4 regions of the Fusibacter fontis genome follow, and region 1 is predicted to be linked to each of the others. Evidence: riboswitches for the same ligand, from Rfam matches in the RefSeq annotation. Region 1 holds a riboswitch; each other region holds the start of a gene.
The links. Region 1 has a riboswitch for S-adenosylmethionine ahead of ACZ41W_RS00420 (hypothetical protein). Riboswitches for the same ligand answer to the same signal wherever they lie in the genome.
Positions count from the first base shown of each region.

Region 1 (4,512 bases):
GCGTATGTTGAAGCCTTCATCAATGAAAAGCAACGTGCTTGGATAACGGCCCATGTTCATATGTACAACTACTTTGGTGGTGTTACTAAGATTCTAGTTCCAGATAATTGCAAAACAGCGGTAGTTCACACCAAAGATTGGTACACGCCAAAACTCAATGCCACGTATCATGAAATGGCTGAACATTATGGTACTGCAATCATTCCAGCAAGGGTTAGAAAACCGAAAGACAAAGCAAATGTCGAGGGTACCGTTGGTAACATTTCTACTTGGATTACAGCTGCTTTAAGAAATGAACAGTTCTTCACTTTAGTGGAACTCAATGCTGCGATTAAAGAAAAACTTGAGATTTTTAACTCAAAGGATTTCCAAAAGAAAGAAGGCAGCAGGTGGAGTCTCTTCCACTACGAAGAGTTGCCTTTCCTAAGCCCACTACCCACTACCTCTTACGAACTGGCAGACTGGAAACAAGCCACCGTTCAGTTTAATTATCACATATCTTTGGATGGAATGCTATATTCCGTTCCGTATGAGTATATCAAACGTAAAGTAGATGTGCGGGTAACAGATAGAGTCATCGAAATCTTTTACAATCATAACCGTATTGCCTCCCACAAGCGACTTTATGGACGCAAGGGTCAATACAGTACCATCTTGGAGCATATGCCTCTAGATCATCAAAAGTATCTTGAATGGAATGGCGATCGCTTTAGAAAATGGGCCGAACAAATTGGCACACATACACATAAAGTTATCAGCGCTATTCTTGCCTCCAGTCGCGTGGAGCAACAAACCTATAAAAGCTGCATGGGATTACTCAGGCTAGCCGAGAGACATTCTGAAGAAAGCCTTGAAGCAGCTTGTGAAAAAGCTTTGAGTTATACTTCGAGTCCAAGTTACAAGAGTATCAAAAATATTCTTGCCGCTAGGATACTTGATAAGCCAAAGCCTATACCTGAGCAGATCGTAAAGAACAAATTCGGTGTAACACGCGGATCTAACTACTATGGAGGTAAAAATAATGATAAATAATTCGACTATTGATAAACTTATAGAAATGCGATTAACCGCAATGGCAGATGCTTATCGTCAACAAATTACCGATCCTCAAATGAAAGATATTGATTTTGAAGATCGTATTGGAATGATGGTTGATATTGAGTACACAAGAAGGAAAAATAATCGACTGTATCGTTTGATAAAAAATGCAGAGTTTGAACAACCCGGCGCAAGTATCGTAGATATTAATTATTCCTCAGGTCGAAAAATCAACAAAGACTTGATTAAACGTCTTGCAACTTGTGAGTATATAGCTGAATTTAGAAATATATTTATAACAGGTGCGACTGGAAGTGGCAAAACATATCTTGCTAATGCTTTTGGCATGGAAGCCTGTAAACATAAGTTTAAAACACAATATGTGCGACTTCCTGACTTACTTCTTGATCTTGAACATTCAAGAAACGAAGGTACCTATAAAAAAGTAATGGCAAAATATTCTAATCCTTTGCTGCTGATTATTGATGAATGGTTGCTATTAAAACCTACAGCTACGGAAGCAAAAGACATATTTGAACTTTTGCACAGAAGAAGAAAACACTCATCTACAATCTTCTGTTCACAATACCGACACGAAGGTTGGTATGATCAACTTGGTGGAGATGATTCACCTTTAGCAGATGCAATACTAGATCGCATCGTACATGATTCATACAAGATAAACATCGAAAGTGTAGACCCTACAAAAGATTTATCCATGCGAGAAGTCTATGGTCTAGATAAACGATTAAGCGAATAACTAAAAACTCGCTGGTGGCTCAATGGTTCCGGACAAGTGGCTCACGCCACACCGGAACTGAGGCTCCACCGAATAGGAATATTCACTATTTTGCTTAATTTTTATTACACTTAAAATATCATTTATTCATTGCTTGTACCAAATCTGTTATGGTCGATTCCAACCATTTTTCAAAGGCGAACACATCTTCACATCGCTTTTCTTCCACAAAATCATAGGACTTTAAAATCATTGGTCGATCCTCAATTGTCAGGATAAAGTATTCCTCTAAATCTGCTATTTTAACCGATTGTGACAAATTCATCTTCTGAATTACGTCTTCACCCAAACTACGAGAATACGTTCCAGGATGTGCACCTACTCTAAACATAGCGCTCGCATAACCTACACCACCTCTAACTCTAAACTTTCCATCATACTCTTTACTCATTTTACATTCCTCCTAAATTTATTAAATTTTCTCTATCAAAAATTGGGCATAAAAAAAAGCCCTTAAGGAGGCTCTGATCTCTCCTTATCGATGTTAGCATTACCACCTTACATACTGTAGGTTGGTGTGCGGTCACTGAGCTAACTCTCTACCACAACTCTTGATAAGCGTTATTAAACTATCATAAGTTTACCAAATCAATGGTTGGAATGCAAGAACTTTTATAACTATATATACTTGAAAATCCATTGTACAATTTTAGATTTTGCTGAAATTTCTTTTATTTGTGTATAATTATAAAGAATACAGTTATTTCATTGCATAAACGGTTAAATAGACAAAAACAAACATTTTCATCCATACGACGAAATCAAATTACCTATACTATTCTCTATAGACTTAGTCCTTATTTCTTCGAGTACGTTTAACTCATATAAATTGTATAAACAATTATGATTTAAAATACAGCATATACACTGCTACTAAATAAGAAGTTTTATGAAACTGAACATACTCTTTTTTTAAGAAATAAAGAATCCGTAAATAGTCCTAAATTTAGGATATAATCAATGCCTTCACTAAAAAAAATTGTAAGTTTGTAAAATATAAAAAAATTATTATTAATTTATTTCACTTTTTCCTTAAAGCACGAAGTTCATCACATAACTCTTTGCAGTTAATTCTACCATACAAACCTGGTCTACCAGCTGTAATTTGTCTTTTCAAACAATCCGGAATACCTTCTTCTTTCTTGAAATGAATACGCTCTTCAGATGTCCACGCACCTTGATTTTGATTGTCTTCATGAACATAAATATCTACATTTTCCGAGTTAATCAGGTACTCGAATGCTTCTTTTTTTTCTAACTCGTTATTAAACACAACTTGATTATTCTTTCCGTATATTAATTTTGACATAACTATTCTCCTTAAATTATTTTTGTTTTAGTTCACTATAACTCTATTTAATAACTTTATTTATTGCCTTTTAAGATGATATAAGCTAAAACTTGCTATTATTTATTAATATCTAAGCCGTTAAACAAACTATTTACTGCAATTAAATACGGTATCTAAAGACACTATGTCACTTTCATAATCGAATTAGATCCAAATTCAGCTGGTGAATAACAAAAGAACTTTCGTCTGATCGCGAATTATCTAATTGAATGAGCATATCAGAGCATGAAAAAATAGTAAAACCCAACGAAACAAGTCATATAAGGGGATGGGAATTAAAGCTTGTGATGAGTCCTATTACAAACATATCACTTATATCTAAAAATATAATTAATTTTATTCTTTCATTAAATGAATTGGCTAAACTCACATACCGATAAAAAAATTAAACCAAACATAATTGTAGTTGTTTTTTGGCTTGTACCATTTGATTTTTCCATATAATTACAGTTGAGTGATCTATTTTTATAACCATCAATTAACTCTTAACGATTTCAGCATCCATTATAATTGTTTTTAATGCTTAACTACAAATTTATAAAACAAAGCAATTTCAAATCACACGTTCTGATTTGTCATACAAAATATTACAATTCAACAATCATTCCCTGCTATCTACAACTATCCGAACTTTTTGCCTGATTCTTGTGATTGCTGAATCAACAGATTTTATAGAAGTTCCTAATTCTCCTGAAATATTTTTATATGACATACCCCGTATATATAAATCGTATACTTTCCTTTCATACTTTGATAAATTTTCATGTATTTGATTTTCCAAGAAGCTATAGCTTTCATAATTTACTAATTTATGCAAAGGATCATCATTTGGAGAAGACCTGAAATTTAGCATCTCTTCAAAATTAATATGCTCATTATCCATAAAAGCATCATAACGGATAGATGAATTAAGCACACTGTGTTTATTTCTATTATCTGATTTTACTGCGGTGATAATTGCTCTTTCAATACATAATTTTGCAAATGTTTTAAAACTAGATTTTTTACTGTCAAATGTAAGAATGGCTTTATAAAGCCCTAAAAATCCTTCTTGAAATAGATCTTCGAATTCTCCACCATTTAGATACATTTTCCGTGCACAGTACTTTACCAAATAAACATACTTTTCAAGAATATAAGGTATAACCTCTGGGTCGTTTTTGCATCTTTGTATCAAGAACTCATCAGGTTCATCAAAAATATCTACTGCAATCATTTTGACCTCCTATTTATTATTTGAGTCTATATCAATAAACAATTTATTAAGTCAATTAGCTTTGATAAATTTCTTGATAAATAAAACTAGCTATAAACACCTACAAAT
Region 1 is NZ_AP042445.1:96,027-100,538, reverse strand. Features, by position in the region: gene istA (IS21 family transposase) at 1-1,032, shown strand, start outside; gene istB (IS21-like element helper ATPase IstB) at 1,022-1,798, shown strand; gene ACZ41W_RS00420 (hypothetical protein) at 1,917-2,228, opposite strand; SAM riboswitch class I at 2,310-2,398, opposite strand; gene ACZ41W_RS00415 (hypothetical protein) at 2,859-3,146, opposite strand; gene ACZ41W_RS00410 (sigma-70 family RNA polymerase sigma factor) at 3,790-4,404, opposite strand.

Region 2 (4,512 bases), 260 kb from region 1:
TACGAAGGTAGCATTCAAATTGATGGGCATGAACTTAAAACCATTAAAAAGTCTTGGATTAGACGTAAAATTGGTTTGATTCTACAAGAACCGTATTTGTATGCAAAAACAGTCAAAGAAAATATCGGAATTATCGATAGAAAGTATGATGAACAAGATATTATAGGTGCAGCACGTATGGCATCGATTCATGATAACATTATTGAGTTTAAAGATGGGTATGAAACCATTATTGGCGAAAAAGGTGTGTCATTATCAGGTGGTCAAAAACAACGTGTTGCAATATCAAGAACTATTATTGATGCGGACAAGCGCATTTTGGTATTTGATGATTCTTTAAGTGCGGTGGATACTGAAACCGATATGAGAATTCGACGTGCACTAAAAAAACGTAGCAAAGATATTACAACATTAATTATTAGCCATAGAATTACAACTTTGGCAGAAGCAGATTTGATTTTAGTTATGGATGAGGGAAAAATCATTCAAATTGGGACACATGACGAATTGCACAAACAAGAAGGCTTATATAAACGAATTTGGGATTTACAAAAAATGGTTATATAAAACTCTAAAGTTTGAATCGTTCAAATTTAAGGAGGGATTTTCGTGGAAAATACAAAAGAAATGAAATTGAAATACGATAAGACCATTTGGAAACAGATGTTTGTGTATTTCAGAAGTTTTAAGAAAGATTTTTTAATTTTATGTACGTATATGATTTCACTTGCAGCACTGGATGTTCTATTTCCACTTGTGACACAGTATGCGATTGATCATTACGTTGAACCAAGAAACTTAGATGGACTTTGGTTTGTAGGCGTTGCGTATTTCATTTTGACATGTTTACTTGGATTAGATGTTTTCTTATTTATACGTCACGCAGGTAAAATTGAGATGAAAATGCTCTATAAAATGCGCAAAGACAGTTTTGAAAAATTACAGAAGTTGTCATTTAGTTATTATGATAAAAATGCAGTAGGTTGGATGATCGCAAGGACGACATCTGATTCAACCAAAATCTCTGAAACTCTTGCATGGGGGCTTGTTGACCTCGTTTGGGGAATTGCCATGATGGCAGGTGTTTCAGTGGTAATGTTAGTTGTTAACTGGAAACTGGCAGTTGTGACATTAGTAACATTGCCGCTCCTTGCATTTATCAGCGTGTTCTTTGAGAAGAAAATGCTCGTTTCTTACCGAAATGTTCGCAAAATCAACTCAAAGATTACAGGGTTATACAATGATGGCATCGTAGGCGCAAAAACGACGAAGACGCTTGTAAGAGAAGAACTCAATCGCGAAGAGTTTGGAGAGGTTACTCGAGATATGAAACGTACTTCTGTCAGAGCGGGTACACTTTCTGCAGGGTACATGCCAATGGCGTTATTTATTTCGGCGATTGGGACTGTACTGACATTATACTTTGGAAGTAAGTTTGTCATGAATTCAGTGATTACTTATGGGACATTGATGCTCTTCATTACCTATGCACGTCAATTCTTTGATCCAGTTTTAGAACTATCTAGAATTTATACAGAGATGATCAGCGCACAAGCAGCAGCGGAAAGAGTGATGTCGCTCATCAACGAGCCAGAAGAGATTACGGAAAGTGATTTTGTACAAAAAATTTATGGGGATCATTACCATTTAAAGACTGAAAACTGGGAATCTATCTATGGTGAAGTAGAGTTTAAAAATGTCGACTTCTGGTATAAAGAAGGCGAGTATATTTTAAAAGACTTTAACTTAAAAGTAAGAAAAGGTCAAACCGTTGCTTTAGTTGGAGAGACGGGCTCGGGTAAGAGTACTATTGTCAATTTGGCGTGTCGTTTCTATGAGCCGACAGCTGGCCAAATCCTCATTGATGGAAAAGATTATAAAGAACGTTCGCAAAGCTGGTTGCATTCTAATATAGGTTACGTACTACAAGCGCCACATCTATTTAGTGGAACCATTCGCGAGAACATTCGATACGGTAAACTGGATGCAACAGATGATGAAATTGTTGAAGCAGCGATTACAGTCAATGCACATGATTTTATTATGAAACTTGAAAAAGGATATGATACTGAAGTTGGTGAAAGTGGAGCAATGTTATCAACTGGTGAGAAACAACTGATTTCATTCGCAAGAGCAATTATTGCGAAACCGAGTTTATTCTTCCTCGATGAAGCAACTTCATCCATTGATACGGAAACTGAAGCAAAAATTCAACATGCTATTGATCGCGTACTTTCGAATCGAACGAGCTTTATCATTGCACACCGTCTGTCGACAATTCGCAATGCGGATGTTATCTTAGTCATTGAAAAAGGTCAGGTAATCGAAAAAGGCAATCACGCAGAACTGATGAATAGACGTGGGCATTACTATGAACTCTACTCGAATCAGTTTATTGAAGAAGGTGAAATGGAAATTCTCAATAAAAAAGAATCTTCTAAATCCTCTAGTGAACGTGTAAGTGCATAAAAAATTTAGTTGAAGGTATTGCATCTTAAAAAAAATTGTGCTAACATATCAACAATCGTTCTAGTGAATGATACAATACAATTGAATAAATTCCTTATCCAGAGAGGCCGAGAGACCAGGCTCCATGACGCCCAGCAACCTGCATCCCATTTGATGCAAGGTGCCAATTCCTGCATTTCGTAAGAAATGAAAGATGAGAGAGTGAAAGATCTTATAAACGTCGCTTTCCCAAGCGACGTTTTTTTGAACGTTAAATTCGCTCTTTGGAAAGGTAAATCATTCAAAAAAGGAGTACTTGATGAAAATTAGCCATTTATTTGGTCAAAGCCGACCGGTTCTATCTTTTGAAATTTTTCCGCCCAAGCGCGAAGGTGATGTGAAAAGTCTGTATCGGACGATCGATGAACTCGCACTCTTAAGTCCAGATTATATCAGTGTGACATATGGCGCAGCTGGAACTGAACGCCAGATGAATACAGTGGAAATTGCTGCGAAGATTAAAAACGATTATCAAATCGAAGCACTTGCGCATCTAACCAGTGTAAATGCTTCAAAATCAGATATTCAAGCTATTTTAAAACAGTTTGAAGCTAAAAACCTCGAGAATATTTTAGCATTGCGAGGAGATATTCAACCAGAACTCAATGCATCTAAAGGTGATTTTTTATATGCATCCGATTTGATTGCGTATATCAAAAGTATTGGGGATTTTGGCATTGGAGCAGCTTGTTATCCAGAAGGGCATATTGAAGCGAGAAGCCTTACAACTGACTTGATTCACTTAAAAGAAAAAGTGACATGTGGTGTGGATTTTTTGGTGACGCAATTATTTTTTGACAACTCAAAGTACACGTCTTTCGAACATGAAGCGAGAAGTTTGGACATCAATGTGCCGATAACGGTGGGAATCATGCCGGCTCTAAACAAAGTTCAAATTGAGCGAATGGTTCAGCTAAGTGGTGCGACATTACCGGATAAATTTAAACGCATTTTAAACAAGTACGAAAATCATCCTGAAGCATTAAAGGATGCGGGAATCTCATATGCATGTGATCAAATCGTGGAACTGCTTTCAAATGGTGTTGATGGGATTCACTTATATGTGATGAATAAGCCTGAAGTTGCAAAGAGGATTGTCCAAAATTTAGGTTCCATTTTAAAATTAACGACATCTGATACGTGCCAATTGGTACAAAAATAGATCGATTGTGGCGGTGAATATGAGAACGATTCAATTGAATGCTCATGAATCTATCAAAGAGATGATTCAACCTTATATTTCCAGTGAAACGATTCTAAGGTACCTTCATTTTAAAGGGGATTCTGCAAATGAAGAACAACTGGCGTTTATTCAAACAGGTGTACGTGAATGCTTAAAGCGTGCAAATTTTAAACACCAGATCGTTAAATGTGATATATCAATCAAAGAGGATGAACTTACACTACTAAGTTCAGAAGGAGTGGCGGTAGATTCTATTGTTTCCAGTGATTTAGCGAGGACAATTACTCCATCAGATAGCCTTTACATGGTCGCAGTTACGATTGGAAAAGACATTTCACAGTGGATACAAGCACAAATGCATTTGTCGCCATCTGTTGGCGTTGTTGCAGATGCATGCGCATCCGTTATTGTAGATGCCTATTGTGATTGGTGTCAAGATCAAATTGCGACTGTCTCACGTGAAAATGGACGTTATACAAGTCAAAGATATAGTCCCGGGTATGGAGATTTGAAGTTATCCGCTCAAAAGATCCTTGGGGAATATTTAGGACTGGAAAAAAGTATGGGTGTCTTCATAACGAATGCTTATCAGCTCGTTCCTGAAAAATCTGTGATATTTGTCATGGGAGAATCAGAGGTTCCAATCAACAGCGTTGTCAGAACTTGTGGCAATGACTGTAGTCAGTGTCTATTAAAAACATGTCATTATCGGAGGATTCATCATGAATAGAGAATATTTTCAATCCATCATTACGAAACAAAATCTAGTATTTGACGGTGCAATGGGGACGGCGCTACAGGAACAACATTTGCCACCTGGA
Region 2 is NZ_AP042445.1:360,506-365,017, forward strand. Features, by position in the region: gene ACZ41W_RS01490 (ABC transporter ATP-binding protein) at 1-567, shown strand, start outside; gene ACZ41W_RS01495 (ABC transporter ATP-binding protein) at 610-2,469, shown strand; SAM riboswitch class I at 2,561-2,669, shown strand; gene metF (methylenetetrahydrofolate reductase [NAD(P)H]) at 2,768-3,670, shown strand; gene ACZ41W_RS01505 (hypothetical protein) at 3,690-4,421, shown strand; gene ACZ41W_RS01510 (homocysteine S-methyltransferase family protein) at 4,414-4,512, shown strand, end outside.
Region 2: another riboswitch for S-adenosylmethionine. It lies ahead of metF (methylenetetrahydrofolate reductase [NAD(P)H]); the one in region 1 lies ahead of ACZ41W_RS00420 (hypothetical protein).

Region 3 (4,512 bases), 880 kb from region 1:
AGAAAAATATAAACAATTAATACTGGATAAAGTGAGCGTATAATGACGCATATGGACGAAAGGTGATTGCTCAATATGGACCTCAATCTATTTACCGGAATGAAACTGAATACCATTGAAGCAACGAATACGCGATTGATGGGGGTTGTTGGACTTGTCGCATATTGGCAAGATCAACTAGGCAATCGATTGGTTCAGATCTTTCACTTAGATTATGAACTCTATGGAATCGATGGGTATCATCATCTCTATAATCCCACGGATGAAACCCTTCAGAATCACATTTTATCAGTAACTGGAGGGTTGGGTGGACGATTTGTTAAACTGTCAAAGCCAGAGTATGTACATCTCGTGCTCACGGCTTATAATAAACACCCAGAAAGCATTGAAGAACACGTGGATTTTGAAGTGTTTCAGGAGTATTTCAGTGCATTTCGGGATGAACTCACTGAGGCAGAAGTCAAACAGTTACTTTATAAGCTTACGCCCGAGTTGGGTCAAGATACAGAACTACTGAATTATCTATTGATGCGGATTGTCGGGTGTGATGTTGAGGCCATACGTCATTTGATGACAGATCAGCTGCTCATCGAAAACACGACTTTTTTTGAACAGCCCTATACGCTGATTAAAAACACCAATTTTTTGCTCCGTGATGAACAAGAAAGAACGACGTACCGAACGGAGTCAGTGGTGGATTACGAAGAGCGGTATCGAATTGTGGTATTTGAAGTTCAAATTGACAAATCCCAAAAACGCGTGTGTGCGATAGAAAAACTCGAAGAACTGACGATTAGCAGCATTGAAGCTAGTTTTAATCTTAATCGACCTGAGTATATTATCGTGACACAGTTAAAAGATGCCTTTTTTGAGAGAAAATTTGTTCAGGATAATCCTGAGATGATGCGTCAAAGTTATTATCAAGGACAATTATTTATTGAGTTTAATGCACATAACGACCACGTTAAGGAGAATCCTTATCTGTTAAACGGGGACATTTATGCCATGTATTTTTTCACACGAAACCGTCAGCTGCTCATTGCTTCATTTTCAGAAGATAATTTGAAGTCGATTGATGCCGTTTTAAGGGAAAAACATGCGTATGAAGAAAGTCTTCATTTCGTGTGTGAGATCAAAACAGACGATCCAGTCATCTTTGATTTCATCAATAGTCATTATGAAAATTTATTTGATTTTTTAGCACAGTAGCTGGGCTGTCGAGGCGTTGGAAAAACTGAGTTTAGTTATACTAAACTCCAAAGCACATAAAAATAAGTCAAAAAAATATGATTTTTGTGTTGTACAAGCTTCAGATGTGTGCTATTATGGTCAAGTAAATTTAATAGTAATCCTTATCAAGAGAGATGGAGGGAATAGGCCCTATGAAGTCCAGCAACCGGTTATACACGGTGCTAAATCCTACGGGTAGTACGGATACCTGGAAGATGAGATTGTAATAAAACACACCCTCTTCTTGCGAAGAGGTTTTTTTTATGCCTACGATTCATCAAATGCGATAAAAGGATTGAACTGCTTATGCAGTACTAAAACTTATGGAGGTGTTTTATATGTCTAGAAAAAGATTGTTTACTTCTGAATCGGTGACTGAGGGTCACCCAGATAAAATTTGTGACCAAATTTCAGATGCTATTTTGGATGCTATTTTCACTCAAGATCCAACCGCTCGTGTTGCTTGTGAAACCTCTGTTACAACAGGGTTGGTGCTCGTTGCTGGAGAGATCACGACGAATTGCTATGTAGATATCCAAGGCATCGTACGTTCTACGATTAAAGAAATTGGCTACACAAGAGCAAAATATGGTTTTGACGGCGATACTTGTGGCGTGCTTGTTGCAATTGACAAGCAATCAGATGATATTGCAATGGGCGTTAACCAAGCGCTTGAAAGCAAAGAAGGCAGCATGAAAGATGCTGTTGAAGCAATTGGAGCAGGCGACCAAGGGATTATGTTTGGTTTTGCTTGTGATGAAACTGAAGAACTCATGCCGCTTCCTATTTCTTTAGCACACAGATTGGCGAAAAGATTATCTGAAGTGAGAAAAAACGGCACATTAAAATATTTAAGACCAGATGGAAAAACTCAAGTAACGGTTGAGTACGATGAAAATGGTCGACCATCGAGAATTGATACCGTTCTTATTTCAACACAACACAGTGCAAAAGTCACAAGAGAGCAAATTGAAGCGGATTTAATTGAGCATGTTATCAAACCGATTATTCCTGCAGATTTATTTGTGAATACAAGAATTCTTGTGAATCCAACTGGCCGATTTGTAATCGGTGGACCTCAAGGAGATGCAGGTTTAACAGGCCGTAAAATCATCGTAGATACTTACGGTGGCTATGCAAGACATGGCGGTGGTGCTTTCTCGGGTAAAGACCCAACAAAAGTAGACCGTTCTGCGGCTTATGCGGCAAGATACGTAGCAAAAAACATCGTTGCAGCTGGTTTAGCTTCAAAATGTGAAATTGAACTTGCTTATGCAATCGGCGTTGCGCATCCAGTATCTATATTGGTAGAAACTTTTGGCACTGCGAAAGTATCGGAAGATTTAATTGCGGATTTAGTAGATAAACACTTCGACTTAAGACCAGGCGCAATTATCAACAACCTTGGATTAAGAAGACCAATCTACAAACAAACAGCAGCTTACGGTCACTTCGGTAGAACAGATGTTGAATTGCCTTGGGAAAAAACAGACAAAGCAGACATTCTTAGAAGTGAAGCTTTCGGTAAATAATATCATTCATTCAACACAATTTATTTAACACAGAGCAGAAACAATTCACCTTGTTTCTGCTTTTTTCATGTCTTAGAAGCACGAATTATGATAAAATATGAACATAAGTTCGGGAAAAGTCGAGGCATATTATGCAATCACAAGAGGATAAGATCATATACGAAGGCGTCGTATACGACATCATTTATTATAATGAAGAAAATGGGTATGTCATCGCCATTATGGAAGTAGATGACGAACTCCTCAGCATCAAAGGGACTGTCCCTTTTATTCGAGAAGGGGATCGCATGCGCGTTTGGGGTAAGCTTGAAGTGCACGCATTTTATGGAGAACAGCTCAACGTCGAGTATGCAGAACATATTCGACCAACTGAATCGGATGAAATTTACCGGTATTTAGCGTCGGGCATTATCAAGGGAATTGGAGATACCACCGCTCAACTATTGGTAGAAGCATTTGGGACACGTACATTGGACGTCATCCAAAATAGTCCTGATGAACTGATCCGAATTCCGGGAATTGGTCCGAAAAAACTCGAGCAAATTGTTCAGTCTTATAAAGAACAATATGAACTCAGAGATTTTGTCATGTATTTTCAAGGACTCAATTTATCTGTGAACATGGCGATGCGCATTTATAAACGATTTGGTTATGAAGCCATCATTAAAATTCAGAAAAACCCATACATACTTGCAGATGAAATGGTCGGGGTTGGGTTTAAACAAGCGGATCAAATTGCCATGAAGCTTGGCATTGACTTCCATTCGCCATTTCGAATTGCATCCGGCATGACGTATATTCTCAATTACGAGGCCACAAGTGGACATACGTATTGCGAAAAGCAATTTTTATTAAAGCGTACGCAGCAAGAACTCTCCGTCAATATGGAAGAAGTTAGTCAAGAGCTTGAGCAAATGGTCATATCGGGACAGGTATTTGTCGAGCAAATGGAAAATGATGTCGTTGCCGTTTATTTACCAAGTTTATATTATGCGGAGCAACAAGTGGCAGGTAAACTCTATCAGCTTGCCACCCATGCGGCGCAGTATTCTTTTTACGAATTTGACGAATTTATGACGAATTTTGAATCCAAACGAGGGATTTTACTGGCGCAAAAACAAAAAGAAGCTGTAAAAGCTTCTATTAGCGAAGGGGTCTTTGTCTTAACCGGTGGTCCTGGAACTGGAAAAACGACGATTATTAATGCAATCATAGAAGCCTATGAAGTGAAAGAGAAGAAAGTATTGCTTGCAGCACCAACTGGCAGAGCGGCTAAGCGAATGACGGAAACCACACAAAGGGAATCCAAAACCATTCATCGTCTATTAGAGTTTCAAGGTGAAAACAATTTCCAAAAAAACGCGGAGAGTCCACTGAAGACAGATGTTTTAATTATCGATGAGATATCGATGGTCGATATCATCTTGATGTATCGACTGTTAGATGCTGTAGAACTTGGAACACATGTTATTTTTGTAGGGGATTCCGATCAATTGCCATCTGTAGGGGCAGGAAGTGTCTTAAAAGACTTAATTGATAGTGGCTGGATCCAGACACATCGTTTGACGGAAATTTATCGGCAAAGCGAATCTTCGTTAATCGCCGTGAATGCTCATATGATCAATCGAGGAGAGCTGCCTGTTTTAAATAAAGCGGACAAAGATTTTTTCTTTATTCCAAAGTCGAATGCAGAATCCATCTTGGCAGAGATTAAGAATCTCGTTCTTGAAAGACTCCCCAACTATTATAA
Region 3 is NZ_AP042445.1:2,561,570-2,566,081, forward strand. Features, by position in the region: gene ACZ41W_RS11460 (phospho-sugar mutase) at 1-43, shown strand, start outside; gene ACZ41W_RS11465 (hypothetical protein) at 76-1,209, shown strand; SAM riboswitch class I at 1,350-1,452, shown strand; gene metK (methionine adenosyltransferase) at 1,569-2,762, shown strand; gene recD2 (SF1B family DNA helicase RecD2) at 2,894-4,512, shown strand, end outside.
Region 3: another riboswitch for S-adenosylmethionine. It lies ahead of metK (methionine adenosyltransferase); the one in region 1 lies ahead of ACZ41W_RS00420 (hypothetical protein).

Region 4 (4,512 bases), 310 kb from region 1:
ACAAGTTCAGTATTCATGGCATCTGAGTAAATACCACACTCTTCTATCGTAGCGCCTTTAAGCCTAAAGCTAAGTACCAACTCACCCCATGTAAATTTCTCTTCAATGGTGACATCGAAGTTGGGCGTTTTGCCATAGAGCCAGTCCCAAGACGCATAATGTCTAAAGCGATCCAGTGCCTTTTCAGGTGCATTGGTCTCTGAAATATAATAGGTTTCTCCTGCTTTTCCATACTCGGATTCAAAGGATTCTCCAAGGGCGAAAACCATCTGCTGTATGGTCAACTCAGGATTGATTTCTCTGAGGTTGATGACGCGAGACTTCACGGATTCAACACCTTTTGCCTGAAGTTTTTTCATCGATACGTTGAGATATCTCCCAAGTTTTGTCATATCAACGTCTACGAGAACTGTTCCGTGGTGATAATAGTTCTCTTTTCCGTAATAAAAGGCATTGCCAGAAAACTTTCTATCTTCCGCTAAAATGTCATTACGTCCAGAAAATGTCGCTTCAATTCCCAACGACTGTACTGCATCGACGATGACTTTTAGTTGACGGTGTAAATCTTCGTGTTTTTTATTCATGACGAACGTAAAATTGAGATTTCCTAAGTCGTGAAACACGGCGCCACCGCCGGATAGACGTCTCGCGAGTTTTCCGCCATCTTTTTCTAGCTCATTGACCAAAACTTCACGCCATGGGTTTTGATGTTTCCCGATGACCACGGTGTTTTGATTTTGCCACAAATAAAAATAGATTTCGTCTTCGGCTACCTCATTCACTAAATGTTCTTCAAATGATAGGTTAAACCAAGGATTGGTTGATTCAGAAATAAACAAAGTTGTTTTCATGCATTAATCCTCCAGCTCACTTTTACAATTTCTAGTAAAATAAATGGTTTGATTGTATTGCGTTAAATCAGCAAACACTTCTATAATGCGATCTGCGTAGTCTCCAAGTGATTGACGCATTTTGTGCTCATGCATTAGGACGATCTCTAGCGGTTCTTTATTGCTAGATAGTTCTCCCCATAAAGCTTCTAAATTTTCATCGTATTCATCGGAAAGATTGAATATCTCTTTCAAATACTGATGACTTTCATGGATACTCTTAAATTGAATCCCATCCAACACAAGCTTTTTCATAAAATGCCCCCTACTACCATTATTTTGGACTTATGGAATTGGCAATGTCGCTAAATAAGTCTGATTCTAAAGTAATATAATATCCCGCTAAAATCGCTAAAATCATAAGACCAAAAATCAGCCAAGATTTGTAATTTTTTCTCATCATTCACCTCATAGTTGCTGACTTTTAGACGTTATAGTTTTATTATAGCATACTCGATTCTGAAAAAATATGGAATTCATTTATTCTGAAACCATTGAAAATACAGGTAATATATATCAAATCGTTTTTTTGTGAAGTTTTATTAATGTTGTTGACAGACTTTTTTTTGTTGTGTATAATCCAATTCATAGCAAGGCACACCGAACACGTATTTCGGTGTTACAGTTGAATATTAGAAAACTCATATCCAGAGTGGTGGAGGGAACGGCCCTATGAAACCCAGCAACCAGCTAGCAATAGCATTGGTGCTAAATCCGGCAGTATAACTGGAAGATGTGAGAGGGTTCATTGACTTTGTCTCCTTTTGCATGCTTCTGCGCACTGTAAAGGGAGTTTTTTATTGTTCAAATTTAGGAATAAGGAGTTTTCAAATGATTCAAGTTAAAGCACTCAGTAAAATTTATCTAAAAGGCGATCAAACGATCAAAGCCATTGACGGAATCGACCTTACAATTGAAAAAGGAGATATTTACGGCATCATCGGTCTCAGTGGTGCTGGCAAATCCTCTCTCGTTCGATGCATCAACCGCATCGAAGACCCTTCGTCTGGTGAAATCAGCATCGACGGGCTCGACATTTTATCCCTTCACGGCAAGTCATTGAGACAGGCGCGCCAAAAGATGGGAATGATTTTTCAAAATTTCAATTTGCTGAGCAGTCAAACAGTCTATGAAAACATCGCATTTCCGCTTAAACTCATGAACCTCAGTAAAAAAGAAATTCATACGCGCGTCATGGAACTCCTTGAAAAAGTGGAGTTAACGGATAAGGCACAGGCCTACCCCATCAATTTAAGTGGCGGTCAAAAACAACGAGTAGGAATTGCGCGTACACTGGCCAATGCACCGGAAATCCTTCTTTGCGACGAAGCGACGTCCGCACTCGATCCCAAAACAACCAAGCAGATCCTCGATTTGCTAAAAAAAATCAATATGGAAATGGGCGTAACTTTGGTGGTCATCACACATGAGATGGATGTCATCAAAGCCATTTGCAACAAAGTCGCTATTTTAGAATCTGGAAAAGTCGTGGCAGAAGGGGATACCATTGAGGTCTTTACCCGCGTCGTAGACGAAGAGACACGACATTTTATTGGCGAACTGGAAATTCCTGAAAATGTTCCTGTGAAAGGCAAACGTGTACAGTTGATCTTTTCAGATGGCAGTGCACAGTCTCCAATTTTATCCAAACTCGTCCGAACTTATAATGTTGATATCAACATTTTGTCTGGAACGATTGAAAATATTCAAAATCAATCTATTGGGCGTTTGCTCATAGAAATTATACCAGATGAAAACGAGTCGGTAGAACACTTTGAAGACAAGTTTCATCAAATGATTCAAGCGCTTCATGAGCATCATGTATTAACGGAGGTGGTAGCATGTTAGATCTTTTTCATCTACTTGATCTATTAAAAATTGCGACAATTGAAACACTCACAATGGTTCTATGGTCAACCGCATTTACCGTTATACTGGGTCTACCGCTTGGCATCGTATTGGTGGTGACGTCGAAAGGACATATTTTACAGCAAAGCATTTTGCATTCGGCCCTTTCCTACTTAGTGAATCTCACGCGCTCACTTCCATTTATCATCTTGATGATCTTCATCATTCCATTTACACGACTGATCGTCGGTACTTCCATCGGAACAAGTGCGGCGATCGTACCGCTAGTCGTCGCTGCGATTCCATTTTTCGCAAGAATCGTGGAAAGTGCTTTGCAAGAAGTCGACGGCGGCGTTATTGAAGCGGCTATTTCCATGGGGGCAAGTCCCTTACAAATTATCGTGAAAGTGCTTATCCCCGAAGCGCTCCCTTCACTCGTGCTTGGGACGACAATTACCGTCATCAACTTACTGGGATACTCTGCAATGGCAGGAGCTGTTGGCGGTGGTGGTATTGGCGATTTAGCGATTCGATATGGCTATCATCGCTTTCAAACCGACGTGATGTTTGCAACGATTATCGTTTTAGTTTTATTGGTTCAAGGCATTCAAACAAGCGGCAATTTAATTGCTGGTCAAATACTCAAATCTAGAAGAAGATAGGCAATCACACTCTATAAAAACATCTAGAGCATAGGTACTCAAAATCTAGATGCTCAAAGTCTAGATACTCAAAGTCTAGATACTCAAAGTCTGGATACCGATTGCTTGATCACTTCAATTAATCTTAGGAGGATTCAAATGAAAAAATTCCATCAAAACTCAATTTTTAAACTCATCACAGTTCTTGTGATTTTAACACTTGCACTCACTGGCTGCGGTTCAAAGTCAGATTCAAACGCAACAGCAACAACTGAAAAAAGCGATGCGACTGAAAAAGTGACGCTCAAAATCGGCGCAACACCTGTTCCTCATACTGAAATCTTAGAATTTATCAAACCTGAGCTTGAAGCACAGGGCATCGAACTTGAAATTGTTGAATTTACGGATTATGTCACACCGAATCTCGCATTAAACGACGGCGAACTCGATGCGAACTTCTTCCAACATGTGCCTTACATGGACTCGTTTGCAGCGGAACACAAAATCGAACTTGCAAGTGCCGGAACGGTACACGTTGAGCCACTTGGTCTTTATTCACACAGCGTGACGAGTATCGATGATCTTAAAAAAGGCGCAACCATCGCTATTCCAAATGATCCGACAAACGAAGGTCGCGCACTGCTTTTACTTCAGGCAAATGGCCTCATCAAACTAAAAGATGCTGCAAATCTCGAAGCGACTGAAGCAGACATCGTTGAAAACAAACTTGAACTCGTATTTAAGCCAATCGACGCTGCACAACTTCCTAGAACGCTTGACGATGTAGATGCTGCTGTAATCAACACGAACTATGCACTTGAAGCTGAACTCAATCCATCTGAAGATGCTCTTATCATCGAAGGTGCAGAATCTCCTTATGCAAACATCATCACTGTAAGACCTGCTGATCTTGAGAACAAATCGATTCAAGCACTTGTGAAAGCCCTTCAATCTGAAAGCGTTAAAAACTTTATCAATGAAAAATACAAAGGTGCAGTTGTACCTGCATTCTAAATCTACCACATAGAAAGAGGTTTCCCACCCAAAAATATACGCCCAATGCATTTGTAGATGCATTGGGCGTTTTTATTATGGATTAAGAAGATCTAACGAATTTTTTAGATGGAATAGAT
Region 4 is NZ_AP042445.1:3,132,042-3,136,553, reverse strand. Features, by position in the region: gene ACZ41W_RS14290 (lipoate--protein ligase) at 1-851, opposite strand, end outside; gene ACZ41W_RS14285 (barstar family protein) at 855-1,145, opposite strand; SAM riboswitch class I at 1,531-1,630, shown strand; gene ACZ41W_RS14280 (methionine ABC transporter ATP-binding protein) at 1,722-2,738, shown strand; gene ACZ41W_RS14275 (methionine ABC transporter permease) at 2,732-3,400, shown strand; gene ACZ41W_RS14270 (MetQ/NlpA family ABC transporter substrate-binding protein) at 3,539-4,393, shown strand; gene ACZ41W_RS14265 (dTDP-glucose 4,6-dehydratase) at 4,476-4,512, opposite strand, start outside.
Region 4: another riboswitch for S-adenosylmethionine. It lies ahead of ACZ41W_RS14280 (methionine ABC transporter ATP-binding protein); the one in region 1 lies ahead of ACZ41W_RS00420 (hypothetical protein).